Regions from separate parts of the Tindallia californiensis genome, predicted to be linked through region 3. Evidence: riboswitches for the same ligand, from Rfam matches in the RefSeq annotation. Region 3 holds a riboswitch; each other region holds the start of a gene.
The links. A riboswitch is a leader RNA that binds a small molecule or an ion and turns the genes downstream of it on or off. The one in region 3 is predicted to bind cobalamin.
Positions count from the first base shown of each region.

Region 1 (10,680 bases), on a different contig from region 3:
ACCCTCCAACACATATAAAAACTCTTCTCCCTGATGGCTAAACCGATGGCCATGTTTTTCTTCCGGCTGCAATGTTACCATCAGAGATTCCAGAACCCGGTCTTGAAAGGTTCCGCTTAACCTAATATACTCCGTTGTAGAACCTTCTATCAGAAAAGACTTTTGATCTTCTTTGGTTACTAAAAAATGTTCATTGTCGTAAGCCTTAAAGAAAGTCGTAATCGAGACATGCAAAGAGTCGGCAATTTTTTTCAGTGAGGTAATGGCAATAGAGGATGTCTCCCGCTCCACCTGAGATAAAAAACTGATGGAAAACCCGGTTCTTTCGCTAAGTTCTTTCAGTGTTAATCCTCTTTCTTTCCTTATTTCCCGAATTTTTTTTGAAACCTCCTGCATTCACACACCCCCATGATTTTTTAGCCAAAGTAAGGTTGTTTAGGGAACTGGTTCAATATCTGACAACCGGTATCCGTTACCAGAACAATATCCTCAATTCTCACTCCGAATTTTCCGGGCAGATAGATCCCCGGTTCAATACTAAAGAGCATTCCCGGTTCCAGCATTTCCTCGTTTCCTTCTACAATATAAGGCGATTCATGAACTTCCATCCCAATACCGTGACCTGTCCGGTGAATGAAATAATCACCATACCCCTTACTTATAATATGATCCCGAACCACTTTATCAATGGATTCTGCGCTAACCTTTGGTCTGACAGCTTCAATCCCTTTTCTCTGTGCTTCAAGAACGATTTCATAAATTTCTAAAAAGAACTCATCCGGCTCATCACCTAAAAAAACAGTACGGGACATATCCGAGCAAAAGCCATCCATAAGCCCCCCAAGATCCATTAACAAAGGCTGATTTTTCAAAATCTTGTCCGTTCCTGTTTTATGATGAGGCGAAGCACTGTTAGAACCAGTAGCAATAATAGGGCTAAAAGAGGGGCCTTCCATCCCATGTTGTTTCATTTCCTGTTCCAAGGTTGCCGCCAGTTCTTTTTCCGTCCTGCCTATCCAGTCCCTTTCTAGTATAACCTTTTTGAGAATATTATCAACGACCGTCGCTGAATTTTTTAATTTTTCAATCTCTGTTTCGCTTTTTATCTTCCGCAAACTTTCAAAAAGGTAACCGGCCAGCCTAAAGTCAGCGTCCTTTATTTTTTTCTGAATTGGCAGCATAAACGCAGCCGGCATACTGTTTTCCAAGGCAATACGGGTGATGCCTATTTCTCGCTCACCCATTTCCTTAAGAAGCATTTGAAATGGATCTTCCTGATCACTCCAAAAGACATTGTTCCGGATTGGTGTCTTCGTAATAAACGCCTCATAAAGCTTTGGTGCTACAAAAAAACCTTCTCCTTTGGTTGGAAGAACAAAAAGAACTAACCTCTCATCCATTTTTGCTCCATAGCCAGTAAGGTAATTCAGATTAACTGAAGGAGATAGAAAAAGGCATTCTATCTCCTCTCCCTGCATTTTTTCCTGAAGCTTTTCAATTCTTTTTTGGTAGATGGACATGTTTTTCCTCCTGCCGTTATGTTTTTGTTCACTCTTTTTTTGCCGTCATCAAGGTAACAATAATTAAGGCTACAAAAGCAACGGGAATAGAGACAACGGAGCTATTCAGATCATAAGGTTGTCTTAAAACAATTTCCCATACCAGCGTTGTAATCACACCAGCTGACATGGATGCCAGCCCACCGGCTTTGGTAACTTTTTTCCATAGAAATACAGCTAATACTGCCGGTGTAATCCCTGCCGCATATACGGTGTAAGCATACATTTGTACAGATAGAATGCTAGGAAAATATTCGATCAGCAAATAAGAAAGCAAGCCCAGTACCGGGATCAATATTCGGGTAAATAATAACTTTTGTTTATCCGATGCTTCTGGGTTAATATATTTTCCGTATAAATCATAGGTAATATTGGTTGAAGCCGACAAAAGATACGAATTTCCTGTTGTAACAATAAAGGCAGCCGCCGCCGCTAAAAGAAGTCCCCCTATAAAGGTCGGTAAGATTGTCGTAGTGGCTATCAATGCCATTCCCGGATTAATGTCCGGAAAGGTAACTCTGGCGGAAAAAGCGATAATTGAAACCGCCGGATAAATAAAGATTACCCCTATTAGCCATCCTATGGAACCAATTCTGGTATCTCGGCTACCACGAGAAGCCGCCAGTCGCTGATACATATTTTGATCTCCCAGCAAAAGGAACAGAGAGGGAATCAGATATCCCGTCAGTTGTAAGGGAGTCAAACCACCTAAAACTTCCAAGCTTGATGGCGGAACCGTTTCTGTGATATTTGCCCATCCGCCAGCCGCATTAATGGAAAAGGGGATCCCAACTCCAAGCCCAATAAGAATAATAAAGGCACCAATAGCATCCGTTGCTGCCACTGCTTTAAGCCCACCTGCAGCAGCAAGAAAAACAATAAGCACAGCGGCAATAATCGTTCCTGTCTGTACCGGAATGCCTGTCGTTACATTTAAGACAAACCCAAACCCTTGGAATTGATAGCTCACAATTCCCACATAAGCCAATACAATCACCAATACCGAGAGCATTTTAGCTGATTCACCGTATTTGGTTTCCAATATTTCACTGATGGTATATTTTCCAAAAGTCCGTATTCTTTCCGCAATAAAAAACAATAACCCAATTCCCACAATAGCCGAAACACTTTGTAACATGGCCGGCCATATGCCAAAGCTGTACGCAAGGGAGTTGCTGCCTCCTGTAATCGTACCACTGCCAACCCAGGTGGCGATTAGCGTTCCCATCAATACAACCGCACCCAGAGATTTTCCAGCCAGAATAAAGTCTTCACTGGAAGAGATCTTCTTTGAATAAAAAATACCCATTACTACCATGATGACCCCATACCCTGCTAAAAACCACAGCAGAGTGGGATTATGCGTTAATTCCATTCTTTTCTTCCTCCTTGTTTTTTCCTTCTTTTTTTAGTTTTACAGTATTGATTACACCTATACTGTAATTAGTGGCGAAAAAAAAGCACCCTTCGCCTACTTTGTTTAAATAATAACATACCTTAGGCTTTTCGTCTATTCCAAAACCAGACCTATCCGAAGAACTTGACAAATCCATCTCTCTGAGGTACATTTATTTAGAGTCATTTCATTTATCTGATGACTACTGGTGCTTCTTGAGGCAATCCTCTCGAAGAGAATAGGGAATAGAAGTGAGAATCTTCAGCGGTCCCGCCACTGTAACCGGGGAATTAATTCGCAGTAATCCACTGTCTTCAAAGGCTCATGCCTGAAGAAGGACGGGAAGGAGCGAAGGCGTGATGATCTGGAAGCCAGGAGACCTGCCAGTAGGGAACTTTTGCTAATGATGTGGATTATGGTAACATCCTCAGTATGTTTATGCTGAGGTTTTTTGCTATTTAAAAACAAATTAAAAACAGAAACCCAAGGAGGAATTATCGTATGCCGTCATTAAAAGAAACCATCGATCAGATCCAACCTCTTAAAAAAGAAGCCATGGATTTGTGTCAGAAAAAGCTTAATAACCTGACGAAGCCACCAGGCAGTTTGGGGGTGCTGGAGGATATCGCTATTCAGTTAGCCGGTATAACAGGCAGCACATCACCGTCTGTTAAGAACAAAACAATGTTGGTGATGGCCGGAGATCACGGAGTTGTTGCTGAAGGTGTCAGTGCTTTCCCTCAGGAAGTAACCCCTCAAATGGTTCTGAACTTTATCAATGGGGGAGCTGCTATCAATGTTTTCTGCCGTCATGCCGAGGCGAAGGTAGTGGTGGTGGACGTGGGCATCGTCGGTGATTTTACTCATCCTGATCTTATCCAAAAAAAGATAAAGCAGGGCACCGACAATATTGCTGCCGGGCCTGGGATGAGTTATGACGAAGCTGTAAAGGCCATTGAAATAGGAATCGAAATGGCTCATGAAGAAGTGCAACAGGGAGCCGCTTTGTTAGGTGCGGGTGAAATGGGCATTGGCAATACAACTCCCAGCAGCGCTATATTAGCCGCATGCATTGATTTACCCTTGGAACAGATCGTCGGTAGGGGGTCGGGAATTCAGGATGAGGCGCTTACCAATAAAATCCGGGTGATTCAACAGGCTTTAGACATTAATCAACCAGACGCAACCGATGGAGTTGATCTTTTGGCAAAAGTAGGCGGCTTGGAAATCGCTGCCATGACTGGCGTTATGCTGGGTGCCGCCGCTCATCGGGTACCGGTAATGGTTGATGGTTTCATCGCCAGTGCGGCTGCTTTGGCTGCCAGTCGCATCTGCCCTAAGGTTACTCCGTATATGATCGCTTCCCATGCTTCTATGGAGCCAGGTCATCAGCATGCCCTCCGTCTTTTAGGTTTAACACCCATGCTTCATATGAACATGCGTCTAGGAGAAGGTACCGGCGCTGCCTTAGCCTTCCACTTGGTAGAAGCTTCCACCAGAGCCCTTGAAGAAATGAGCACCTTCGCTGATGCTGGCGTTACTTCCAGTTAAGCTTTCTTTTGCGCTTTTAATTCCAGGTATTCTTCATAGGTTTTTCGATAATCTTTGATTCCGTCATCGGTTATTTCAATAATGCGATTGGCGATGGTATCGACAAACTGATGATCGTGAGACGTAAACAATACATTGCTGGGGTAGGCTTTCAGCCCATTGTTTAATGCTGTGATTGATTCCAGATCCAGATGATTCGTGGGCTGATCCAGTAATAGGACGTTGGCATTTTTCAGCATCATTCTCGATAGCATACACCGGACCTTTTCTCCACCAGAAAGGACTTTCACCTTTTTCAGGGCATCTTCTCCGGAAAAAAGCATTTTTCCGAGGAAACCTCTTAAATACACTTCCGATTTTTCTTCTGAATACTGCCGCAGCCACTCTACCAGGTTTAAGCCTTCCTGATCAAAATAGTCTGCATTATCTTTTGGCAGATAGGCAGTGGTAATCGTTACACCCCATTTTACCGTCCCTTGGTCCGGTTCCCATTCTCCTGCCATGATTTTCATTAACGCTGTATTGGCTCTTTCATTTTCACTGACAAAGGCTATTTTATCTTCTTTTCCTACGGTGAAACTGACGTTTTTTAACAAGGTTTCTCCTTCTACGGTTTTTGAAATCCCTTCCACCATTAAGATGTCTTTTCCTACTTCTCTTTCTGGTTTAAAACCAACGTAGGGGTAGCGGCGGGTGGATGGTTGAATATCATCCAACGTGATTTTATCCAGTATTTTTTTTCGAGAGGTTGCTTGTCTGGATTTTGAAGCATTTGCACTAAAACGAGCAATAAAATCCTGCAGCTGCTTCACTTTTTCTTCTTTTTTGCGATTTTGATCCTTCATCATCTGGAGTGCCAACTGGCTGGACTCGTACCAGAAGTCGTAGTTCCCTGTAAACATTTTTATTTTCCCAAAGTCCACGTCTACCATATGGGTACAGGTTTTATTCAGAAAATATCGATCATGAGAAACAAAAATAACAATGCCGTCAAAGTTAATTAGGAATTCTTCCAACCATCGGATTGATTGAATATCCAAATGGTTGGTCGGCTCATCCAACACTAAAATATCTGGATTTCCAAACAAAGCCTGCGCCAGCAATACCTTCACTTTTTCAGCACCAGGAAGAGCTTCCATTTTCTTAACATGAAGGTCTGTCGTAATACCAAGCCCCTGCAACAGTGCCGATGCTTCTGCTTCTGCCTCCCATCCGTTTAATTCGGCAAATTCCGCTTCCAGTTCTGCTGCTTTCATCCCATCTTCATCCGAAAAATCTTCTTTGGCATAAAGGATTTCTTTTTCTGTCATTACTTCATAAAGCCGTTCATTTCCTCGAATGACTGTTTCTAATACTTCCACTTCATCAAACTGAAAATGATCTTGTTTTAGTACAGACATTCTAAGACCCGGTGCAATGTGAACTTCACCTTTATTTGGCTCTATTTCTCCGGAAAGGATTCTAAGAAACGTACTTTTCCCCGCTCCATTAGCTCCAATAACTCCATAACAATTGCCCGGAGAAAACTTTAGTTGAACGTCTTCAAATAATTTTTGCTCTCCATAACTTAATCCTAAATTAATAACATTAATCACGTTAATACCTTCCTTTTCTTATATTCTTTATTCGGCGACTACCACCGTTAAGACTGCTTATTCTATTAAAAGCTCTGCCATCTTTTTTCAATAGCTGGACTCCAGTGGCTTTTAGACGATTTTTGTCGTCCAGTCCTCACAATTCCAGACTTCCGTTACCACATCCCGATAAAAGTCCGGTTCGTGACTAATCAATAGAATTGTCCCTTTATAAGCCTGCAAAGCTCGTTTAAGTTCTTCTTTGGCATCCACATCCAGATGATTGGTCGGCTCATCCAGTACCAGGACATTGGTTTCTTTGTTCATTAATTTGCAAAGCCGTACCTTGGCCTGTTCACCACCACTAAGCACCCGTACCTGGCTTTCAATATGCTTGGTTGTTAAGCCGCATTTTGCCAAGGCACTTCTTACTTCCCGCTGGTTAAGACCAGGAAATTCCTGCCATACTTCTTCGATGCATGTATTGGTATTGCTCTCTTTTATTTCTTGTTCAAAATAACCGATATGCAGAAAGTCACCTTCTTCTACGACTCCTGCCAGCGGCGGCACTTCCCCCAGCAAACTTCGCAACAAAGTTGTTTTTCCCAGACCATTGGCGCCAACCAGTGCAATTTTTTGATTTCTTTCCATTTTAATGGTCAAAGGACGGGTTAGCGGTTCCTCATAGCCAATCACTAAGTCCTCCGTCTGAAAGATGAGCTTTCCAGGGGTTCTCGCTGTAAGAAAATGAAATTCCGGCTTCGGTTTTTCCTGGGCTAGTTCAATCATTTCCATCTTATCCAATTTCTTTTGGCGGGACATCGCCATATTGCGAGTAGCTACCCGTGCTTTGTTTCTGGCAACAAAATCTTTTAACTCACTGATTTCCTGCTGTTGCTTTTTATAAGCGGCCTGCAATTGTTCTTTTTTCGCCTGATGAATTTGTAAAAATTGGTCATAGCTACCAGGATACCGTTCAAGCTTTTGATTTTCCATGTGATAAATAAGGTTCGTAACACTGTCCAAAAAAGGAATGTCATGAGAAATCAAAATAAACGCATTCTCATATTCCTGAAAATAACGCCGCAGCCATTCAATATGTTCTTCATCCAAATAATTTGTCGGTTCATCCAAAAGAAGAATTTCCGGTTTTTCCAGCAATAGCTTTGCCAGCAATATTTTTGTACGCTGTCCACCGCTTAAATCGTCTACCTGTTTATCCAACCCAATGTCTGTTAGTCCCAGTCCTCGGGCTACTTCTTCAACTTTTGCATCAATGATATAAAAATCATTCTGATCTAACAGGTCTTGAATCGTTCCCACTTCTTCCAGCATCGTATTTAGCTCATCTTCTGAAACGTTTCCCATCGATTCATATAGCTGATTCATTTCAGCTTCCAGATCAAAAAGATATTGAAAAGCTCCTTTTAAAGCATCTTTGATCGTCATTTCTTTTTCCAGTACTGTGTGTTGGTCTAAATAACCTACCCGTACTCTTTTTGCCCAATGAACGGTGCCCTTATCCGGCTCTATTTTTCCAGTAATAATGTTCATAAAGCTGGATTTACCTTCTCCATTGGCTCCTATCAATCCAATATGTTCTCCTTTCAACAATCGAAAAGACACATCATCAAAAATGGCTCTGTCACCAAAGCCATGGCTTAGATTTTTTACCGTTAACAAACTCATTCCAAACGCTCCTTTTTCTTTCCATCAAAATCATCTTACTCCTATTTATTAAAGAAACCTAGGCCATTATACCATAACAAAGCTTAGGAAAAGATAGGAAAGAGAAAAGATTGCTAAAATTTTTCAACCGAGGTTTTAGAGATTCACATCACTAGATGCTTAACACCTTTTTTGCTAAGCATTCTTTTACTGATATGTTATAATAATAGACATACACCCAGTTAAAGCCATCATGAAACAAATCCCTCTTTAAAGGATGATTCTTCTATGCAAAAAAGTTACATGGACCATGAACTATATGAAAAAGTTTTTAATGGTACTCAAGACTCTCTCTTCATTGTAGAAGTGGTAGGTCCTTTTGAATTTCGGTTTCTTCGAACAAATCTGGCTCATCAAACTAAAACCGGTATTAGCCAGGAGCAAATACAAAACCAGACACCGCTGTCCTTACTTGGCAAGGAGCTGGGAGATCAAGTGGCTATTAACTATCAGAAATGTGTTGATGCTGGAAAAAGCGTTACCTATGAGGAAACATTGGATTTACCAGGCGGTACCAGAATTTGGACCACTACATTAACACCTATTATCCGAAAAGGAATCACCGCGTTTATTGTCGGCTCCGCTACGGATATTACAGAACGGGTTGAAAATGAACAAAAACGAATTGCCTCTGAGAAACTATTGTTAAAAATCATTAATAATATTCCGATGCGTATTTTCTGGAAAGACAAAGACTTGAAATACCTTGGTTGCAATAGTCATTTTGCTAAAGATTCCGGCTGGGGATCTCCGGAAGCGTTAATTGGTAAAACTGACTATGAAATGAGTTGGAAATCTTTGGCCGAGGACTATCGAAAAGACGATTTAGACGTCATGATACAGGAAGAAGAAAAAATCAATTACATCGAAAAGGTCATCAATGCCGATGGAGAGCGACGCTTTGTACGAACCAGCAAAATACCTCTTTATGATCAAAACGCTGAGGTTTTTGGGATGTTAGGTGCTTTTGAAGATATTACGGATACCCTCAATCTTGAAGAAGCCCTTAAGGAGAGCGAGCAGCGTTACGAAGAACTGGCTTCCATTAGCAAAGCAGTGGTATTTGAACTGGACCGAAACGGTATGTATACCTATGTAAGCCCTTCCGTAGAGCCTATTTTAGGCTATAAACCTGCTGAATTAATAGGGAAATCTTATTTTTACGACATCACTTCTCCTGAAAACCGTCAAAGCCTGATGGACTACGGCAGAAAAGTGTTGGAGGAGGGCGGCCAGGTTTCTGACTATGAGCATCAGCTCCAACGAAAGGACCGAGTAAATGTTTGGGTCACTACCAACGGTTTCTGTCTTCTTGATGAAAATGGACGTACCAAATCCTTCCGGGGAATGGATATCGATATAAGTCATATCAAAACAGCCGAAGAAAAAATTCGTTACTTAAGTTTCCATGATCAGTTGACCGGATTATACAACCGGCATTTTTTTGAAGCGGAAATTCAACGACTGGATACTTATCGCAACTGGCCATTAACTGTTATGATGGTGGATGCCAATGGGCTGAAACTGATCAACGATGCCTTTGGTCATCAAGCCGGCGATGAGTTGCTGATTAAAATGGCCGAGGCATTAAAGGAAAGTATTCGATCCGACGACATTATCTCGCGCATCGGTGGTGATGAATACGTACTTTTACTGCCTGGAACCTGCGAAGAAGAAGCCGGAAAAATGGTGGAAAGAATACAGCAAAATACAGACAGAAAAAAAATCAAAAACCTGCCTCTCTCCTTTTCTTACGGTTATTACACAAAATGGAATGAAAAACTGACGGTTGAAGATACTTTAAAGCTGGCTGAAACAAAAATGTACAACCAAAAAAACGAAGGTCGAAAATCTTTACGTAAAGAAATGATTCAAAAGATACTAGAGGAGCTATTTCGCACCTTACCAGAGGAAAAATGTCATGGGGAAAAAGTTGCTGCTCTTTGCTTTGAAATTGGAAAAGTCCTCGGATTTGAAAAAAGAAAGCTTGAAAAACTAAGATTAGCCGGTTACTATCACGACATAGGAAAAATCGCTATTGATCCAACTATTTTGCAAAGCGGCTGCCTGCTAACGATGGACCAGCGAGAAGAAATACAACGCCACGCGGAAGCCGGTTATGTTATTTTAAGTTCTTCTTCTGACTATTTGGATATCAGCGAAGATATTTTACAACACCATGAGCAGTACGATGGCAATGGCTACCCTGCAGGTTTGTCTGGAGAACAGATTAACCTTAATGCTCAAATCATCAGCATTGCTAATTATTATGACAGCATGAGCCGAAACCGTCCTCACCGAGACGCCCTTCGTCGTGAAGCCGTTTTAGAACAAATTCAGCAGCAAAAAGGGAAACGTTTCAACCCACGCCTGGTGGATGCCTTCATGAAGGTTATCTCTTCCTAATCGCAAAGGCCAACACCGACTATTTCATCGGGGTTGGCCTTTTTAGTTTCGTACTGCTTTTTAGTTGTATGATCCTTAAATCTTAAATTGCTGGATGGCATCTTTCATTTCTTCAGCCATTTCTGCCAAATTTTCACTGGATTGGGCAATTTCATTCATTGCTGCTGTTTGCTCCTCTACCGATGCAGAAGCCTCTTCTGTTCCGGCCGCATTTTCTTCCGAAATCGCTGAAAGATTTTCAATAACCCCTACTATTTCATCTTTTTTCCGACGCATATCCATGGAAGAATCGGTTAAATCCTTGATTTTTCCCCGCATTTCATCGATTGCTTTTTCGATCCCTGCAAACTTTTCACTGGTTCCATCAATCCCATCAGACTGTTCTTTGCTGATGGTCGCCACTTCTTCCACGGTTTTAACGGCACCCTCTGTCTGTTCTGTCAGGTCACCAATTACCGTATCGATT
Region 1 is NZ_FNPV01000003.1:300,372-311,051, forward strand. Features, by position in the region: gene BLV55_RS05450 (helix-turn-helix domain-containing protein) at 1-396, opposite strand, end outside; gene BLV55_RS05455 (M24 family metallopeptidase) at 417-1,520, opposite strand; gene BLV55_RS05460 (sodium:solute symporter family protein) at 1,549-2,934, opposite strand; cobalamin riboswitch at 3,145-3,357, shown strand; gene cobT (nicotinate-nucleotide--dimethylbenzimidazole phosphoribosyltransferase) at 3,457-4,506, shown strand; gene BLV55_RS05475 (ABC-F family ATP-binding cassette domain-containing protein) at 4,503-6,101, opposite strand; gene BLV55_RS05480 (ABC-F family ATP-binding cassette domain-containing protein) at 6,213-7,769, opposite strand; gene BLV55_RS05485 (PAS domain S-box protein) at 8,037-10,214, shown strand; gene BLV55_RS05490 (methyl-accepting chemotaxis protein) at 10,290-10,680, opposite strand, start outside.
Region 1: another riboswitch for cobalamin. It lies ahead of cobT (nicotinate-nucleotide--dimethylbenzimidazole phosphoribosyltransferase); the one in region 3 lies ahead of cbiQ (cobalt ECF transporter T component CbiQ).

Region 2 (10,680 bases), on a different contig from region 3:
CATAGTTTTCGCCTTTCAATGAAACATAGGCGGACTCTTTGGTGGGCTCTTTGCTGTCTTCCGGCGCCGGCGTTTCTACTTCTTCCTTTTCTATTTCTTCCTTTTTCGCTTCTTCCTTTTCTGGTTGCTTTTCTTCGATCACTAACATAGCTCCTACTTCCGGCGTGATTCTCGGAATCACATGGCTGGTAACTGATATTCCCAGTTTTTTCACCGCTGCTTCGCCAGCTTCGATGGCGGCTTTTATAGCCCCTACATCTCCTTCAAAAGAAAGAGTCACCAATCCTCCGGAAGGACAATTTTTCGAAACTAGTGTTACCGATGCTGCTTTTAATGCCGCATCCGCTCCTACGTAAGCACCAAGAGCTCCGTAGGTTTCCAATAATCCCATTGATGTTCTCATTGCCTTCACCTAATATTTCAAGGGTTGATCGGCTACCTGTATAACAGCGTCCGCAAAGGCTTCACAAGCCGCTTTACACGCTGATTGCGAACCTGTTAAAAGGCCACCGCCAAAGTTGGTTTCTGAGGGAGGGCCGAAAAAAGTAACTAGCTTCACATCGGCGGCTTTCAATGCCGCATCCATGGCATACATAGCTTCGATGGGAGGAGCAATCAAGTAAGCCAGTGGCTCACCTTCCTGTATGTTAGCCGTTTCTGAAAGATAGCTGCCGGTTCGGGAGACACAATGGGCATAATAGGCAATGGAATCATCTTCATTAGCACTATAGAAGCATGCATCCCCTTCAATAAAGTCGATGGCCGCATTTAAGCCACTTTTCACTTCTGCCGGACTGGGACCGGAAATAATTCCGATGAATTCACCCGCCAATTTTGTGCTGGCATTCGCCGCACCGCCATAAAATGATTTTGCATAGACTACATTGATTTCTGCTTTTTTGGTTGCTTCATCCAGTGCTGTATAACCTACATCATCGCAATCCGTTGTAATCATACCAATGGCTCGATGGGCATCTTTCACCCCCAGATTTTTACGCATTTCTTCATCGACATTTGAAATCATTTTGACACTTAAAACATTGACTTTAATCGGATCGTATCGCATGGTAACCTCCTATAATTTTAAATCCACGCCACTTTTTTTCTCATGAAGGATTTTTTGAATAATCTCGGCAATATGTGCTCCTGCTTCCACCGCAGGCGTACCACTTTGATGAATATTACTGATCACTGTTCTGCTGGACTCTGGATTTCCCACTTTGCCCTGGTAAATCATATAGCAGCTCATGGATTCTCCTGTGGCAAGCCCAGGTCTTTCTCCTATTAAAACAGCTGTGACCTGTGCACCCGTAAGTTCTGACACCTGATCCATGGATGGCACCCGTCCATATTTAAGGAAAAAGGGTACTCCCATTTGAATGCCTTGATTTTTCAGCCCCATTTCAATGGTTTTCAGAGCATCTACGGCGTTTGTTTCAATAGCTGTTGAAGACAATCCATCCGCTACATACACCTGAACGGTAGGTGGAGTTGCATTAAGCTTTCGTAAGGCTTCTACCGATTCTTCATCCAGTTTTCTTCCTAAGTCTGGTCTGGTCAGATATTCATCTTTATCCGCTACAAGGGTTTGAAGTTTTTGCCATCCATTGGCTTCGATTAATTCATCACAAACATCGGTAAAAACAGCGTCCTGAGCCACCGCATGATCTGCCCGAAACCTTAAATACGTCGGCGTTGTATAACGGGGACCTGCCCGCCAAATACCAACTCTGGCTGGCGTTGACTTTTTATAATTGGCGTAGGCTTCTTTGTTTTCCGGATCAGGAACCACTAAATAGTCTTCTATCCGGTAACCGGTCACGCTGTCTTTTTCCTTAATGGTTTCAGGAATTTCTGTCATTACTGGCTGAACCGGTGCTGAGGAATGACTTTCTTCCCGACCTGGTTCTTTGCTTAACTGATGTTCCCGAATTACTTCTTCAATAATGGATTTTAATTGATTTTCGTTCATTGTTAACACCACCTTTCTATTTCATAAAAATAGATGCATCGCCAGCTCGTTTAGTCAACTTACCGTCTTTAACAATTTCCATTCGTTCCAGCCATTCTCCAAAAGCTTTAATAGGCTTTTTCCCGCTGATACTTCTTAAGCTGTGCGCGTCATGATAACCGGTACATTGGTAGTTAAGCATAATATCATCCCCTGCGGGTATGGCCATAAAGTAGTTGCATCCGGCCATCGTCAGTAATACCGCTAAGTTTTCAATGTCGTTCTGATCTGTTTTCATATGGTTGGTGTAGCATGCATCGACTCCCATTGGCAATCCATGGAGTTTTCCCATAAAGTGATCTTCTAAACCGGCTCGTGTTACTTGTTTGCTGTCATAAAGATATTCCGGTCCAATAAACCCAACCACCGTATTCACCAGAAAAGGCTTGAAATGGCGGGCTAATCCATAGCATCTGGATTCCATGGTTACCTGATCGGTATCATGATGCGCTTCACTGGACAGCTCAGATCCCTGCCCTGTTTCAAAGTAAAAATAGTTTGGCCCGGTGGCTGTACTATGTTTTTTCATTAAGGATTCTGCCTGCCGAAGCGTATCCACCGTAAATCCAAAAGCTTCATTTCCCTTTTGAGATCCAGCAATGGATTGAAACATTAAGTCTGCCGGTGCACCTTTTTCAATGGCTCCCATTTGCGTGGTCACATGGGCCAATACACAGGTTTGTGTCGGTATCTCCCATTTTCTTTTAAACTCATCGAACATTTTCAAAATGTTTCCAACACTTTCTACGGTGTCAATCACCGGATTCAGTCCTAGTACAGCATCTCCCACTCCGTAGGAAACACCTTCCATCAAGGACACCATAATGCCATCTAAATTGTCGGTGGTATGATTTGGCTGCAATCGGAAAGAGAGGGTTCCCGGTTCTCCGATGGTGGTATTGCAATGAGCCGTTACAATCATCTTTTGGGCTCCCAACACCAAATCCATATTGCTCATTAATTTGGTTACCGCTGCAATCATTTCGGAAGTAAGGCCACGAGAAACACGTCGTATCATATCATTGGTCGTGTCTTCATCCAGAATCCATTCTCTCAGATCAGCCACCGTCCACTCCTTAATCTCTTCATAAATGGGCATGCTGAGATCATCGTAAATTAAACGGGTCACTTCATCTTCGTCGTAGGGAACGGACGGGTGATGATACAGGGTTTCTAAGGTCAGCTGGCTTAACACTTCTTTCGCCGCCACTCGTTCGGTCATCGTTTCCGCTATAATTCCTGCCAGTGCATCTCCTGATTTTTCTTCATTGGCTTTTGCCATCACTTCTTTCACACTTTTGAACAGGTACTGCTGTCCAAACAAAGATGTTCCTAATCTCATTCAACCTAACCTCCTATTCTTTTCTTAGCCTAGTAACCAAAAAGTAAGGTTTTGATTACAATCGGCACTACTTGCCCCTGTGCAATGGGAACTCCTATGTCAATATAATCTCCATTGTCCGCATTAATTGAATCGATACAGATCAGCCCTTGCCCTTTGGGAATCATGCTTCGCAGGCAAAGCCCCAGCGACTTACCGAAGTCACTTTCCAGGATTACTACTAAGGGGTGATCCGATCCATTAATTTTTTCACTGACCATGGCGATATCCTTGGCTAAGGCTTGGATTTCATTAAAGCCGTAACCTCGTTGACCTCTGATTCCTAATGCAACCAAAGAGGTATCGCCTTGTTTTTGAATCCACTCCATTTTTTCACTCATTTTTTGCTGTCGATCAGCCGACGGTAATGCTTCTTCTTCCTCATCCAGTTTGATAAGCGGTATATTCTTTAAGGGCAATAATTCTCCGTCATAATGAACCGTACTGCCACTAACATCTGTACTATGATTGCCGGCACCCACCACCGTTGCTCCTATGGTTTCCGAGCCGTAAAGGATCTGATGGTTTGTTTCGGATGCTGACTGAGCAATGGCATTTCCCAAAAGGATGCCTATATCTCCGTATCTCAACCAGTCGTCTTCCTCAGGGTTTGCAGAGGCTACGCAATCAGCAACGCCGCCAGATAAAAAAGCTTTGTCAATGGAATGGTTTTTTCTTAAACCATGATCTGTAATAAGTAGTTCTTGTATAGGAGAACGGGTGTCAGCATTCATAATTTCTACGATGGTTTCGGCCATTCCCTGACAAAATTGCTTTAAGGCTGTCATCGAAGGTCTTTTTCCTAAAGCTATTTCTAAGCCTAAATGTTTGATCAGAGCCTCCGCCTTTTGAGAAGTATAGGTAATGTGTTGATCTTCTGAAAATTGAATAAGCCTTCCACCAATGTCATAACAAGCCGTATCGATTAATTTTCCATTTTGAAATACAGCTACATTGGTTGTCCCTCCTCCAATATCAAGATTCATTACCGTTGCATTGTGTTCTTTTGAGTAATCACAGGCTCCAGAACCCTTTCCGGCCAACACGCCTTCCAAATCTGGCCCGGCTGTGGCTACTACAAAATCTCCGGCAAAGCCACTGAGCATGGTAAGTACCTGCTCCGCATTTTCTTTTCTTGCTGTCTCTCCGGTGATGATAATGGCTCCTGTATCTACTTCCTCCGGTTTCATTTTTCCTTGTTGATATTCCTTAGCAACGATGTCTTTCAATGCAGCTGCATCAATCACCTCAGCACTGATTAGTGGAGTAAAATATATTTCACTACGATAGATCACTTCCTTATGGGTAATTTGAACGGTAGGAACGGTCCAGGCAGCCGCTGTATTTTCTACGGTTATCCTGGAAAAAACCAATTGAGTCGTGCTGGTACCGACATCGATCCCAACACTTTTTAGCTGTTGTGCCACCGCAAAATCTCCTTTGCAAAAAAATAACGTTAAAAAACTCTCTTGCTGTTCAAGAGTTTTTTAACGTCTTTGTTAAAATACATTCAGTATACATCATTGTATGCTGTTGTTATTCACTTGTCATCTTAAAGTCAAACATTGCCTTTGTTCCCCCTTCTGTGGAAACAAGGGTAAATCGGCCTTTTAGCTTTTCTTCCACCATGCTTTTAACAATACTTAGACCTAAGCTGCCGGAAGTACTGGTTTCGGCATCAAATCCAAAGCCATCATCTCTTACCACCACGCTGGAATACATAATACCCTTTTCAATATTGATCTCTATAAGGCCTTTTTCACGTTCCCGAAAAGCATATTTCATGCTATTCTGAACCAGTTCATTGACAATCAGCGCTACCGTTGTTGCTAAGTCAGAACTTACTTGAAACCGACTGCCTGTAATCTTCAAGGATATCTCACAGTCCTCTTCCAGAGATCCAAAGGTATTAGATACGGCCCGTTCGATGATGGTACGAAGATCTACTTCGTCTACCCCGCTCTGAGCCAGAATTTCATGGGTAGCTGAAATGCTTATCACCCTGCTGATGCTGTCTTCCAAGGCTTGTTTTGCCTTTTGCGAGTCTGTTCGTCTGGACTGAAGCCTTAACAGACTGGCGATGGTCTGTAGATTATTTTTCACACGATGATGAATTTCTTTCATTGCCACAGACTTGGTAATCAATTTTCTTTCAATGTTTTTCTCTTCTGTGATGTCTTTCACAATCATTAATAAGCCACTGAAGTGATCCTTCTCATCTGATAAGGGAGCATATTTCACTTCCATCATCATATCTCCCCGCTTAATTTCCGAGGTTTTCAGATGGATTGTCTCCGCCAACTCCTTAAACCGACTTCCATCCAGAGCCAGATTATCAAAAGGAATACCTACCAGTTCTTCCTGATACCCTAAATAGCGGTACATCCGTGTTGCCACCGGGTTCATTTTCTGTGAAATGCCTTTGCCATTAAAGACAACAATTCCATCGTTCAGATAAGGCTGTAGTAAAATATCTTCCTGTAAGGTGTCCACCAAGGTCTCCGTTAGCTGTTCCGTGGTTTCCGTCAACATTTTCATCTGAGCATTTTCTTTTTCAGCCTGAGAAATGTCATTTTCCATAATTAAGCAGCCAATGGTCTCCTTTGCTTCATTAAAGATAGGTACCACATGTTGTCTTACCCGTTGTTCTTCTTGTGTGATCGCTCTTAAATCTCTGGTGGGCATGCCTATTTCCAATGTTCGGATCGCTGCCGGTTCATGATGTCGGTATGCCAGTTCACCTACTACCGACCTCTGGTAGTTGGATTTTCCCTGACTTGGTTTCGCTTCCGCCACCACCACTGCCACCCCGGCTTCCCTGGTCATTACATCGATAAAGATGTCTCCACCAGACAAGTCGGCCATCAGTTGCAATTGTTCCGCTACTTTTTCCAGTTGTATGATATCGTTTTCATTTAAACAGGTATGGGTTTCACATAATTGTCTTAGTTTCATATTCATCCTTCTATGCTCATTAAAATAGTACTTGCTATTTCTTGCATGCTGCAACGTTTGTCCATGCTCATTTTTCGAATATAATTATAGGCGGCTTCTTCTGACATCTCATTTTGTGACATTAAGGCACTTTTTGCCCGATCCACCAATACTCTTGCTTCCAAACGTCTGGCCGTCTTTTCATGAGCTTTCTTAATGTCTTCAATTTCTCTTCCTCTATGCATCGCAATTTCTGCCGCCGGCAAGAGCGATTCTTTTGTCACTGGCTTTACAACATAGGACAAGACTCCCGCCTGCTTTGCCTTTTCTATGAAGGATTCGCTGCTGTAAGCAGTCAATAACAATACAGCTCCTGCTAAATTTTCCTGCGTTATTTTTTTTGCCGCAGTAATCCCATCCAGAAGAGGCATTTTCACATCCAGAATTGCCAGATCCGGTCTTTGCTTTTTACATATTTCCACAGCATCAAATCCATCCGAAGCTTTGCCTACCACATCGTAGCCTGCTTCTTGCAGCATTTCTGCTACATCCATTCTTGTAATCGGTTCATCGTCAGCAATGACTATCCTCTTACTCATATTAACCTCCGATTTGTTGGGTGATTGTTTTTAAAGGATCTCGGCAACCTGCCCTATCCCTGCACCGGAATAGGCACTTACCTGATAAACAGTGGTTACTCCTGCTTTTCTCAGCCAACCTTCAGAGCGAACTACATCTGCTTCCGAATGATCCGTCTTGGTGATAATTCCCACTACTGATTGATTAAACATGCTGGCAAACTGTGGCGGAAAGTAGTTGTCTCTGGAGGTACTATCATGCACAAAAGCGACTATTTTCGCATCAAAAGATAAGGTAACAATGGCATGATAATATCGTGGATTTTCCAGGTATTCACCTGGAGTGTCGATAATTTTCGGGTGATATTCTACGGCTTGGGTTTTTCGATACACCATTTCGTCATTGGAAAGTCGTTGAATTAAAGTGGTTTTACCTGATCCCTGAGTTCCAACCAGTATCATTGATTTTTTCATGAGCGAGTCATGACGGTGGTTGTGAAGTGAAGTACTTGCCCCAACATGTGAAGTACCTCCTGAATCGCTTCTTCCACGCTTCCTACATCGCCCACTAACACTAGAGATCCGCTAAATCGATCTAAAAACCCTATGCGTACATCAGACGCTTTGGTAGCTACATCACCAGCAATGATCGCCCCCTCGCTCGGTGTAATGGTCAGAATTCCCACGGCACCTGTCTCACTTTCCACTAAACCCAGTTTCTGACATACATCTTCTCTTGGATTTGCAATTAAATGAGCTAATGTCACTTGTTTGCCAGGCACATATTCCTGTACCATTCTTTGCTTTTCATCCTGCATAACGACGCCCCCTACACTAAAAAAGCTCGCAGTCCTCCCTTTGTAACGAAAAAAGGAAACTACAAGCTTCATCGCTTATTATGTTCGTACGCCGTTGTACTGTTTTTGATTATAGCACGACAAAAAGCATTATTCAACCAATTTTTTTGATTTCTCGAAAAAATTGATCAGATAACGCACCCATCCGCTGTTTAGTCACATTGATACATAACTTCTTTCCTTACTCTTGAGCCTAATATATTGAACATAAAAAATCTCTCCAGTCCCACTGAAGAGATTTAAGTAATTAATTTCACCATCACAAACAAGACAAAACGGCTTGTTTGTTTCACATATCACTTATCCCCTTCCTATCTCCCGTAGGAACTTCGGAGTCTTACATGGCAGGTCTCCTGGCTCTGCTTCTCCGTCTTCTGTATCCTTCCCATTGCCTGTGACAACAGTGGTAATTACAGAGACTCAGCATTACAGTGGCGGGACCGCGGAGGAATTACACCTCTCTTCCCTTTTCAACCATTTGAAAAAATGGTCACCATACAAGTATTATTTAGTTGTTCCCATCTTATCATGAAGCGGACCCACCGTCAAGCCAGCCTTTTGCCAGTTTCTTTGTTTTCGAAAGATGTGCCCGAGGCGACAGATCCCAGGACGGTCTTAGGCTGATTAATCGATTCCATATTTCCTAAGTTTTTCATAGAAATTAGATCGTGATACCCTCAATAGATTGGCTGCTTTTGTTCGATTATTATTAGTGCTCTTCAAAGCATTGAGAATGGTTTCCTTTTCTACTTTTTCCAACAAATTTTCCAGAGGCTGCACTTCATTGGCCAAAGGATTAATATTTTCATTTTTCCATAAGTGCAGCGGCACATGTTTCTCTCTGATCTGACTCCCCTCCACCATATTGAGCAGCCTTTCCAATAAATTTTCCAGTTCCCGAACGTTGCCAGGCCATTTATATTCGCATAAAACTTTCATCGCTTCTTTGCTAACGGTTTTAAGCGGTAATTGGTACTTTTTCGTCAGCTTATCCATCAGATACTCTACTAACAAAGGAATATCCTCCGGTCTTTCTCTTAAAGAAGGCACCGTAAAAGTCAGGACATTGATGCGATGGTATAGATCCTCCCGAAAATTTCCTTTCTTGATTTCTTCCTGCAAATCTTTGTTCGTTGCCGTAATAATTTTGACATCCAAAGGAATGGTCTGCTGCCCACCTACCCGTTGTACTTCTTTATCCTGAATAACCTGCAATAGTTTGGCTTGCATGGCAGGACTCATATCAGCAATTTCGTCGAGAAAAATAGTTCCTCGGTCTGCCTGCTGAAATTTACCCGTGCTGCCACCTTTTCTGGCTCCTGTAAAGGCACCTTCCTCATAACCGAAGAGTTCCGCTTCAATCAACTCTTTTGGAATCGCACTGCAGTTAATATGAACAAAGGCTTCATTGCGTCGTTCCCCACAAAGGTGAATGTTATTGGCAATATAGGTTTTTCCCGTTCCACTTTCTCCTAACAGCAAGACATTGGAATTTGTTTTTGACGCATTGACAATAAAATTTTTAATGGCTCTGATCGCATCCGAATGCCCTATGATCCGATCGTCAATCTCCTTAACGCTTTCCATAAAGTTTTCCACTCTTTTTTTATAGTAATACACTTCGTTTTCCTTTTGGCCTAACAAATAAGGCAAACACATCTGCAGTTCTGCGATTCCCCGATAGACAGCAATCGCTTTTTCACGACAGGTTTCATAACCACAAGCTTCACAATTCAACTCATCTTCTTTGCTATACTTCTGGCTTTTTGCCAGTATGTCTCGTATTTCTTCTTCACTTGGGATTGTTCGTTGTTGCTGAAGGGTTTTGTAATACACCCTTCTGGAAATTTGAACTTTATTCTTTTTTACCGGTCTCTCCGGATCGCCGGCTCTTTTGGCGATGCTTTCATTCGCAAATTCGATGACTTTTCTTTTCCGGTATTGAAGAGAGCTGTTATCGTGAAAAAAGTCCGGCCCATCAATACATCCTTTGCAGTAAAGAATATCAATCAGCATTGGTTCCAACTTACCTTCCTCAATAGCCCGAAAAGTTTCCAGCACCTCTTTTTTGCCTTCTACCACCGTGATTTTATTATTCAGTATATCCGTGCTGATTTCAGCCGCCTTTAACAACCCTCCTGCCACAGGAAAAACCTGCCCACGACATTCTTCGTAAAAGTGATTAAAAGCAGCCGGCCTTACTTTTCCCGGATCTATCTCATTTTCATCAAACATCGCTTTCAATTCCGAAAACAAGAGGACATAGTCTACCGTATTTTGGGCGTATTCTTTATCAATTTCTGTTTTTTTCGCAACACAAGGCCCAAAAAAGACAATATCTGAACTTACTTTTTGTTGTTTCTTAATGTAATCGGCCACCGCAATCATCGGAGAAACAATAGGCGCTAAATGATGAATCAATGATGGATAATGGCGTTCCACCATATTGACAATAACCGGACAGGGCGAGGTGAGCATCGGTTTTGAGATGGGCTCCCGATAGAGTTTCGCATATTCCCTTGCTACCATTGACGCACCCTGTGCCACTTCATAAACTTGATCAAAGCCCAATTTTTTTAACGCTCCCACCAATCGATTCGGTTCTTCTTCAAAAGCAGCTACGATAGATGGTGCTAAAATGGCAATGGTAATATTTCTTCGGTTTCTCAAAGATTTTTCAACGGCACTCCTGTCTGATCGAATGACTTTATTTTTCTGAGAACAGACATTGACACAAAATCCACACTGAACACATTCTTCTTTCATTAACTCCGCCTGATCCCCCTCAAAACGTATGGCATTCACAGGACATCCCCGGACACAGGAATAGCATTTTTTGCAAGTTGTTTTTACGTCAGAAACAATCGGCATTAAAACACCTCCGGTACAGCGTATCTTCCAGAAAAACTTATTCATTAT
Region 2 is NZ_FNPV01000003.1:389,568-400,247, forward strand. Features, by position in the region: gene BLV55_RS05820 (BMC domain-containing protein) at 1-403, opposite strand, end outside; gene eutL (ethanolamine utilization microcompartment protein EutL) at 413-1,066, opposite strand; gene eutC (ethanolamine ammonia-lyase subunit EutC) at 1,076-1,972, opposite strand; gene BLV55_RS05835 (ethanolamine ammonia-lyase subunit EutB) at 1,989-3,353, opposite strand; gene eutA (ethanolamine ammonia-lyase reactivating factor EutA) at 3,383-4,819, opposite strand; gene BLV55_RS05845 (sensor histidine kinase) at 4,929-6,347, opposite strand; gene BLV55_RS05850 (ANTAR domain-containing response regulator) at 6,350-6,925, opposite strand; gene BLV55_RS05855 (EutP/PduV family microcompartment system protein) at 6,956-7,378, opposite strand; gene eutS (ethanolamine utilization microcompartment protein EutS) at 7,375-7,722, opposite strand; cobalamin riboswitch at 8,088-8,274, opposite strand; gene BLV55_RS05865 (sigma 54-interacting transcriptional regulator) at 8,386-10,632, opposite strand.
Region 2: another riboswitch for cobalamin. It lies ahead of eutS (ethanolamine utilization microcompartment protein EutS); the one in region 3 lies ahead of cbiQ (cobalt ECF transporter T component CbiQ).

Region 3 (10,680 bases):
TCATCATGATAATAAGCAATTACTTCATCTTCGCTACGGTTTATAATTTCAAATAAGCTGATCTCCGTAACTTCTTCAGACGCTTCTGTTTCTGTTTCTTCTGCCGCTTCTCCTTCTCCTGCAAGTACCTGTACTTCAATTAAAGATGTTTCAAACTCGACTTCTCCATCATGAAGAAATTGAAATACCACCTGAGTGATCCCTTCCTGCTCGCCTTTTATATGGACATGATCGCCATGCATATCAAAGCTGACGATTCCATCTTCGGCACCTTCTGCTAAGGCAACAGCTATTGCGTTATGGTCACCATCCAGTTCAACGGCTTCTCCATTTTCTTCTAAATGTGCACCTAGGGACATATGACTGCCTGCTTCCACCTCTGGGATAAAACCATGCCAATGGGCATCATGATAATAAGCTACTACTTCATCTTCACTGCGATGAATCACTTCATACAAACTAATGTCTCTTACCTGCTCCTGTCCTTCACCAGCTTCAGCTTCTGGTGCTGCATCTCCTGAGCACCCAGATAGTATGAGCAGTGCTGCGAGTAAAACAATTCCTGCCAATCCTTTTTTCTTACTTAACTTCATGATATAATCCTCCTCTTTTCTCTGTACTGTTTTTATGATTTATTGTCAGCCATTAAATGGCTTGCAATCAAAAATATGATTGATCAGTGTATGTGCTTCTTCCACAGAGCGGGGTTTATGGTGCGTATCCCGAAAAAGCTTTGCCAAGGCAGGGATTGGTAACGAAGCCGCCTGTAAAATACTTTCGTCACGAAGTAAATCGTACTCACCACAGGCCAGCACTTTTCCTTTTTTCATCAATATTATTTCATCTGCCCATTCGTAAGCCATGTCCACATCATGAGTGCTGTATACCAAGGTAGCTCCTTCTCCCACCAACCGGTCCAATAATTCTCGAAAATGAGAGGCTGCTTCCGGATCTAGTCCGGAAAAAGGTTCGTCAAAGGCAAAAATAGGTGGTTCCATCGCCAGCAACCCAGCAATGGCTGCCCGCTTTTTTTGTCCTAAACTCAAGCTGTAGGGAGGTCGCTCTGCCAAACAGGAAATCCCTACTCTTTCCAAAGCTTTTTCTACCCGCTGCTGAACCTCGGCTGGGTTTAGTTTTAAATTTCTTGGCCCAAAAGCAATGTCGTTAAAGATAGTCGTTGAAAAGAGCTGATCGTCCGGATTATCAAAAAGAAGGCCTATCTTCTTTCGTATTTCCTGTAAATGAGCCTTCTCTACCGGCAAACCATGAATTTTCACTTCTCCCTGCTGAGCAGGAATAATACCGTTAAAGTGATATATCAAGGTTGTTTTTCCACTACCATTAATTCCCAGAATGGCGGTTTTTTTACCTGCTTTGATTTGGAGGTTAACCTTTTCAAAGGCTGGTGTTGTATCTGGATAGACATAACTTAATCCAACGGTTTCGATAGCAATCATCCTAGCACCCCCTGTTCCAACATAATAAGCGTTATGATAAACATAACGGGAATTCCTGATCGAATCCAATCTTTCCCTGTGATTTTTCTCGGTTTTCCAATCGGCATTTCTCCTTGAAATCCTCGGGAACTCATCGCTCGGTAAACTGTTTCGGATCGATTAATGGATTTGATAAACAGTCCGCCAAACAGTTCGCCGTAAATCCTTAAGGAATATCGGCTAAGCTGTGCCTGAAAGAGCCTGGATTTCAGTGCTTTTAATGTAGTTTGCATATCCTGAATAAAAAGAAACCCATATCGGTAAGCAAGATAAATGGTTGTTGTAATAATTCTGGGCATTTTTAAGTGTTCCAACGCTTCCAGCATTTCTTCCACTGGTTGATTGATAAAAACAAATAAGGTGAAGGTCATTGCTGTCAGGGCTTTCAGTACAATCAATGCGGCAAACTCTATCCGATCCGGAGTCGGCGGAATCCCTGCTCCAAAAATCAGTGGCAGGCTCATCAATCCAAGAAAAGGAATCAATACGGCCAGCTTCTTCATGAGTTGCCCCAAAGATAAACCACCCCATCCTGCATAAAGGATGGCAAAGATAAAAGCTACCCCTAGAAATTTCACTTCCGCCAAACTGATAACCCCAAAAACATAGATAAGGCCTGAAATCAATTTCGTTCGTGGATTCCAAGTAGATGCTTTCCATCCACCGCTTTCTTTTTCAATACACTGAGACATAGAGTGATGATCGCTCATTGATAAACCCCTTTACCTATCAACAAAACCTATCAACAAAGACGTTTGGCGTCTGCTGTCATTGAGAATTTCAAGTTGATAATAAATCATTCCATTCAAAATAAAAATAATAAGTGCTCACTAACAAAAAAACAATTCCGGTCTTCGCTTTTGAAGACCGGAATTTCTCACACAAAAAACACTTAACGATGACTGAAGACAAAGCAAGTGCATGAGTAGCGACCAGCCCTTTCACTCGAAGGGTAACGCACAAACATTCAGGCAGGTCTCCTGGCTTGCACTCCACACTCTCCCCATCTTCCCGGCTTTTGCCAGTGATCTATCGGGGACAGCTCCTGCTTACAGTGACGGGATCGCACCGGACTTTCACCGGTTTCCCTATTCTCCCTTACGGGCACCTGAACGGTTTTATTAAGTTTCATTGTTTTTTCATTTCTTGATTCAGCTAAATTATCACACTAAACCTTCTGTTTGTCAAGTAATCACTCCTTGAACTATGCCTAAGGACCCAACAAAACCCTCTATGAGCAGCAACAAAAACCCATGGAAAAACTTTTTTAATCCTGTAAAATCATAGGTGATGTTAAACCAATAACAACGTATCTTAACAAAATCCCGGAAATAACCATAAATCCGAAATGAGGTGAATCCGACGAATCCCCTACTAATTGGTCTTAACGCAATTCGAAAAGGAGTGTTTATAATGAAATCAACCAACCTTAAAACCACATTATTATCTACTGCTGCCATCTTAGTACTGACTGTCTTAATGACGTCGACCAGCTTGGGTGCTTCCATCGGTGAAACTGTTAATCTTAATCTAACCAGCCAAGCTCATGGGCAACATGCGGTTCCCAACGAAACGCAGCGCCACCCGGTATCTTCCTTCGATGCGGCCGAACTTATTTATCTGGAAGCTGTCTCTGTTCATCCTATTATTTTAGACGATTATGTTACTTATGAAGATAAGATGGCTTTTTTTGAAGCAGAAGCCGAAAAAGCCGGCTATATTGGTTTTCGCTTTGCCGACCTGCAGGGTAATGCAGTGGCTTTAGATCAGCAAGGAAAAGAATTTGATGTTGCGGATCGGAAGTATTTCCAAAACGCTTTAGCAGGCGAACCAAATGTTTCTGATGTATTAGTAAGCAAAGAAACAGGAGAATCGATTGTAGTTTATGCAACGCCGGTATATCTTAACGAAAACCTGGCAGGCGTGTTGTTTGCTTCCAGAGTAGCAAAGTAATCTAAAAATCTGACGAACCTTCGTAAAAGGGCCGTCAGATTTTTTTTATTCCTTCAATGGAAAACCGTTCTCTATAAACGGTTACATATTCACTAGGCGTCATGCCTGTATATTTCTTAAAGGTTTTTCGAAAATGCCCATAATCTGTATAATTCAAGTAGTCCATCACGTCATAAACACTTCGCTTTGAATCCAGGAGCAGATAACGGGCACCATATATTTTAGTACGCATCATGTATCGGGTCAGACTGACCCCGCTTTCCGTGATAAAAGTTTTACTTAAGTGACTTCGGTTAACAAAAAGCTGATCGGCAATATCCTGAACGGTTTCCAGATCGAATTCTTTATCCAGATAGATCGAAATCGCCCGTCGTACCAGCGGATGTTGAGCATGAGGCAAAAAGATGTCCCGGTAGGCCTGCTGAATAAAAAGCAAGGTGGCAATAAACTGTTCCTGCGGATACTCAGCTTCTTCAATCCACTCAGCGGCACCCTGGGCAAAATCAACCACTTTTTCACGAATAGAATGTAGTGGCAAAAACTGTATGATCCTTTCTATGGCTTTCGCATAGTTCGGAAACTGATCCTCCGCCCCTTCTTTTCGCTGGTTCATCAACGTCCAGTAACGAAAAAACAAAGGCTCTGATTTCGGATAGGGAGCCGCAATTTCCTCTGCAATTTTTTTTGACATCTGAATGAGATCTCTTTCATTTTGAAGGAAATAACCGGATAATCGCACAAACAACTCTTGGATTTCAGTAGCAGGGATCATAGCTTCCATATAATCAAAACAACCTTCTAAAAAAACCCTTCTTACTCGTCGATAATCTTTGCTATTTCCAGAAATAATGGTGATGCTTTCCTGCACCATTGATAATCGACACGGTCGCTCCAAGGAAAAGTAAATTTCTTCTTCTATCAAAAGCAAATCATAGCGACTCGCAAGATGCTTTACCAGGAAATCATCTTGCTCTTGCCTTGTCCAGGGAATCACATCAATCGATACTCCCAGGTTTTTATGATGAGAAGACCACTCATCCAGCCAGTCTGTCCAAATATTCCCTATGATACCGCATCGAATAACCATCGTAGTCCTTTCCTGTCGCATCTGATATAATCATTTCCTGCAAATTCATCATCTGTCACAAAATCCATCATCTGTCACAAGATTCATTGCAAGATTTCCAAATATTTTCTATCTTTCCATTATAAACCTTATACCCTATGATGACAACGAAACTCACCTTTTCTGTCTTTCGAATCAAAGGAAGCGCCGCCATGCAAAAAGAAAGATAACCTCTCTAATTTTTTGAATACTTTTTCATTTCTGTCAAAAATCGTTGTATTCTTTTCAGGATGGGTATGATTACTAATATACGGATTTCAAAATATGGATTCCAAAATATCTTTAGCCTAAATAAAGTTCTTCTTTCATTCCTTTTGAGAGGACATTCCCCCAAAAGCATGCTTCAGTGGCTTTGAAACAGCAACCTAAAGGCGGTGTTCCTATGAAATGGTTTCATAAGCGTATTTCCAGAAAAATGGCAGCCTTGACAATGGTTTTATTGCTTGGTTTTTTACTCCTGGCAGGTACTATTCTAAAACAGCAGGCCGCCGATGAGTTGCGTGAAAGCAATCATCAGCGTCTTATTACAGAAGCCAATCATCTGCAAAAAGATTTGGATGCCTGGTTAAAGGAATATATCACATTGGTGGATGCCATGACGACCAATCAAGATTTTCTCACCATCTTGCAGGAAATTGATGACCCCTATACCAAGCACCTCCACCCTCTTTATCAACAGGTTGTTCAGCAGCTTCAGGCAATCCGGCGCCAGCGTCCTCATATTTCTTTGGTTACCGTAGCCCTTGCGGAAGCCAACGATTTAATCACGGATCGCTATCATTACTATATCCATCCAACCTTTGATTTAGAAAACCGAAATTGGTATCAGGAAAGCATTGAATCCTCCGGAACCATCATCACTTCTCCTTATTTAGATTTTGTTACCGGCGAAATGATCGTTTCGGTTTCCCGAACACTTCGAACGGATGGTCGAGAAATCGGTGCCGTCGCCTTAAATGTAGAAATGAAAAGCCTTTATGAGGTCATGGATGCTTTTCAGATAGGCGAGGAAGGATATGCCCTTATTTCCACCAACCAGCAGGAAGTCATTTATCATCCTGAGCTACCGGTTTTATCCATGCCCGGCCAGTACCATTTACCAGATTTTTATCCGCCGGGTTTCCTTTCCGGAGAAAGCGCTGATCAGGAAGCCCGCCAGTTTGATAAAAATGGTGACATCTGGTATTTTTCCACCACTTCTCTTCAGAATTTACCTTGGCAGATTACTGTTATCATGCCAAAGGACGAAGTCATGGCTCCCCTTGAACAGTTAAAAGTCCGGTATTATCAGTTGATGAGCGGAATGATGCTCTTCGCTGCACTGGTAGCTTTATGGATCAGTAGAAAGCTTTCAGCCCCTATTACTTCAATCACAAAAGAAATAAACCAGTACGAGCACGAAAAGCAAATGATGGTATTTCCTGCCACGTATTATCAACGGGAAGATGAACTGGGTGACTTAGTGCGCGGCCTTCACGAGATGAGCCATACCATCAGCCAGTATACAGAAGAGTTACAGGCACAAAATGAGGAGCTGATCGATGAAACCAGACAGCGGAAGGAAATTCAGGATCGTTTAGAACTAATTCTAAAGCTTCTAGCCGGTACTCAGGAGGCTACTTTCATTTTAACCCGAGAAGGAAGGTTGCTTTACGGAAACGAAGCTTTTTATGAAGCCCTTCAATCTTCTGCTGACACACTGGAAAATCAAGAAGTGCTTGCCACCTATTTTCATACGGATATTCATCATCTTTCGACAGTCACCAAAGGCGATTCTCATACTTATCAAACCCATGTCGTATTTGATATCCCAGAAACCTATGAACAAACTTTATTCCATATGGGCCTTCGCTCTTTAACCTTAATGGATCAGGTTTATTATTTGGGTTATTTAGTTAATATTACGCAAGAACAGCAACAGGCACAAACTATTTTCCGGCTGCAAAATATCGATCCATTAACCGAGCTTTATACCGCTTCCTATATCCAAACCAAGGCTATTGAATACTTAGAAAAGAAACCACACCAGTCTTTTGCCTATTTATTGGTTAACATCCGTGAGTTCCGACACATCAACGAAGCCAGAGGTCATCATTACGCTAATCAGGTATTAATTCAGGTGGCTAATTACTTAAAAAAAGCTATTACCGACACCCACGTTGCTGCTCGGGTAGGCGGAGACGAATTTGCTTTATTTATTGATGAAGCGGATCAAAAGGACAAACTATTCCGTCGGGTAAAAGAAATCAGCGACGGACTTCAAGAGCGTTTTCTTATCAATGGCGAAACCGTTCAATTAAAAGTCGCCATCGGGGTGGCTGTCTATCCGGACGACGCCAGACATTACAGTGGGTTAGTAGCCGGAGCAACTTCCGCCCTCAATTATGCCAAGGAAGTAGGTTCCGAATGGGTTCAGTTCTTTAACGAAAACTTAAACAAGCGTTCTGTCCGCCGGTTTGAAATGAGAAATAAACTGGCTACCGCTTTGGAAAATCAGGAGTTTTATTTGGAATATCAGCCTTTGGTGGATATGCATACCAACCAGTGGGTAGGATTGGAAGCCTTGGTTCGATGGAAAAGCGATGTCGGCAAAACGCCGCCAGACGTTTTTATTCCTCTGGCCGAAGAAACAGAAATTATCCTGCCCCTGGGAGAATGGATATTAGAAAAAGCCTGTGCCTTTTCCAATAGCCTTCGTCAAAAACAATTTCCTGGTACTATCAGCGTTAATTTATCGGCTCTGCAATTTTCCTATCCTTATCTGATCCAAATGGTGGATAAGGCTCTGGAAAAAAGTGATGTTTCCATGACCGGTATCGAACTGGAAATCACCGAAAGTCTGTTGATGAATAATGAACAGGAAGGGGTTAAGCTTCTGGATGAGCTAAGAAGCAAAGGCATCAAAGTGTCCATCGATGATTTTGGTACAGGCTATTCTTCCCTTTCTTATTTAAAGAAGTTCAAAGTGGATAAAATAAAGATTGACCGATCTTTTGTGAAAGATATCCCTGATGACGACGATGGAACCATTGCCAAAATCATTATTGAGCTGGCCGAATCCCTCCAAATGGAAGTTGTTGCTGAAGGGGTGGAAACAAAAGCTCAGGAAGCCTTTTTAACCCGGGAAGGATGTCGCATTGCACAAGGCTATTACTACTCAAAACCTTTGTCCGAAAAGGAAGTGCTTCAAGCCTTAGAAACACGCTAGCTTTTCCCAGTTTTATTTTTTGTTTCTTCCCTGCCATTAAGGGGTAATATACTGATAACTGTGCATTATTTTTAACAAACACTCTTATCAGCGTTATTATTCGTTATTGGCCTAATGAAAAAGGAGGATCATTTCATGAGCGAAGAAAAAAAATGTCCTGTTACCGGCATGACAAATCCTAACGTCACTAGCGGAGGTACCAGTAACCGTGACTGGTGGCCTAATCAGTTGAATCTTAAGATGCTTCATCAAAACCCGCCTGCCAGAAATCCTCTGGGGGAAGATTTTAACTATGCACAAGCCTTTAAGGAATTAGACTTAAAAGCAATAAAAGAAGACTTGTTTCAACTGATGACGGATTCTCAAGACTGGTGGCCCGCCGATTATGGTCATTATGGCGGTCTTTTTATCCGTATGGCCTGGCATAGTGCCGGAACCTATCGGATGGGAGACGGACGAGGAGGTGCCGAATCCGGCTCTCAACGCTTTGCACCTCTTAATAGCTGGCCGGACAATGCCAACTTAGATAAAGCCAGACGATTGCTCTGGCCTATTAAACAAAAATATGGAAATAAGATTTCCTGGGCAGATCTAATGATTTTAGCCGGAAACTGCGCACTGGAATCCATGGGCTTTCAAACCTTCGGTTTTGCCGGAGGACGGGAAGATATTTGGGAACCGGAAGAAGACATCTATTGGGGTTCCGAAAGTGAATGGTTAGGCGATAAGCGTTACGAAGGCGAGCGGGAAGATTTAGAGAATCCTCTGGCCGCTGTCCAGATGGGGCTGATTTATGTGAACCCGGAAGGTCCTAACGGAGAACCAAATATCTTGGAATCCGCCAGAGACGTTCGAGAAACCTTCGCCAGAATGGCTATGAACGATGAAGAAACCGTCGCCCTGGTGGCTGGTGGACACACCTTCGGAAAATGCCATGGTGCCGGTGACCCTTCCCATGTAGGTCCAGAACCAGAAGCCGCCCCTCTTGAAGAACAGGGCCTTGGCTGGAAAAGCAGTTATGGTTCCGGCAAAGGAGACGATACCATCACCAGCGGAATTGAAGGTGCTTGGACTCCTACGCCCATCCAATGGGATACCAGCTACCTGGATGTATTGTTTCAGTATGACTGGAATTTAGAAAAGAGCCCGGCCGGTGCATGGCAATGGGTTCCGGTAGATCCGGATGAAAAACATATGGCTCCTCAAGCCCATGATCCATCTAAAAAAGTAAAGACCATGATGACTACCGCGGATATGGCCCTTCGGATGGATCCAACCTACCGAAAAATCGCGAAACGCTTTCAGGAAAATCCAGAAGAATTTGCTGACGCTTTTGCAAGAGCCTGGTTTAAACTGACTCATCGTGATATGGGACCCGTCAGTCGCTATTTAGGCCCGGAGGTTCCCACAGAAGAACTTATCTGGCAAGATCCGGTTCCGGCCGTAGATCACGAACTGATTGAGGAAAAGGATATTGCTGAGCTGAAAGAAAAAATTCTTTCTACAGGCTTATCTGTCTATGAACTGGTTTATACGGCTTGGTCTTCCGCTTCCACCTATCGGGGTTCTGATAAGCGAGGTGGCGCTAATGGAGCCCGTATTCGTCTGGAGCCACAAAAGAACTGGGAAGCCAATCAGCCAGAACAATTAGAAAAAGTGATGACCACTTTAGAAAACCTCCAAAAGGAGTATAATGCTGCTCAGTCTGGCCGTAAAAAAATATCCTTAGCTGACCTTATTGTTCTAGCCGGTGCCGCCGGTATTGAAAAAGCAGCAAGAGATGGGGGCCAAGAAATCACTGTTCCTTTTGCTCCTGGCCGAACCGATGCAACAGAAGCACAAACCGATGCGGATAGTTTCTCCGTCTTAGAACCCTTAGCCGACGGTTTCCGAAACTTTACAAAAAAGAAATATTCAGTCCGTCCAGAAGAAATGTTGGTAGACAAAGCTCAACTTCTTGGATTGACAGCCCCTGAAATGACGGTACTCATCGGCGGTCTCCGCTCAATGAAGATTAATTACAACCAGTCATCCCATGGCGTCTTTACAGATCAACCTGGAAAATTAACCAACGACTTCTTTGTCAATCTTCTGGATATGAGAACTGCCTGGAAACCCAGCAAAGATGAAGACGGGGTTTTTGAAGGAAAAGACCTTGAAACTGGCGAAGTAAAATGGACAGGTACCCGAGTAGATCTGGTCTTTGGATCTAATTCCGAACTACGAGCCATCGCTGAAGTCTACGCCAGCAAAGATGCACAAGAAAAATTTGCACAAGATTTTGTGGCCGCTTGGAACAAAGTAATGAATGCCGATCGATTTGATTTGTCTTAGCCTTTTTTCAAATGAATCTCATACTGTCTTACTGTTTTTTAGATCTATCATCACAAAAAGTGGTCCCCAAAAAGGATAAGAATCAATTTACTTAAAAATATAATGCTTGAGAATGGATTCTCAAGCATTATATTTTAATTTTCCATTGACAAATTTAATTACTTATCAATATTACGCATGCTCTTTTTTTTCGTAAACACTAATGTAGCCGCAACCCCTAAAAACAATCCTATAACTCCAGGAAATATCATATTTGTGCTGGAATTACTTGTATTAATTATACTTTCATCAGTAGCAACTGCTTCAGAATTAGTATCTGTTACTAACTCCTCTTGCTCTATATCAAACACTAAAGTTGTCGTTCGGCTTACTTGAGTATACGCTGTTTCCTCCATTTCCCCTTCTTCTTCTGTTGCTATGTTAGCCTTCACTAACCAACTGCCTGCTTCTCTAATGTCTACTTCAAAGATTCCTTCCGCATTACTTTCAGTCATAACTGTTGATTCTCCAGGTCCATAAACACTAACTGATGCACCTTCGACTGTTTCACCTTCTAACAAAAC
Region 3 is NZ_FNPV01000006.1:28,767-39,446, forward strand. Features, by position in the region: gene BLV55_RS09255 (hypothetical protein) at 1-593, opposite strand, end outside; gene BLV55_RS09260 (energy-coupling factor ABC transporter ATP-binding protein) at 639-1,457, opposite strand; gene cbiQ (cobalt ECF transporter T component CbiQ) at 1,454-2,206, opposite strand; cobalamin riboswitch at 2,450-2,623, opposite strand; gene BLV55_RS09270 (PDC sensor domain-containing protein) at 2,910-3,449, shown strand; gene BLV55_RS09275 (helix-turn-helix transcriptional regulator) at 3,484-4,536, opposite strand; gene BLV55_RS09280 (bifunctional diguanylate cyclase/phosphodiesterase) at 4,958-7,783, shown strand; gene katG (catalase/peroxidase HPI) at 7,919-10,117, shown strand; gene BLV55_RS09290 (DUF4198 domain-containing protein) at 10,276-10,680, opposite strand, start outside.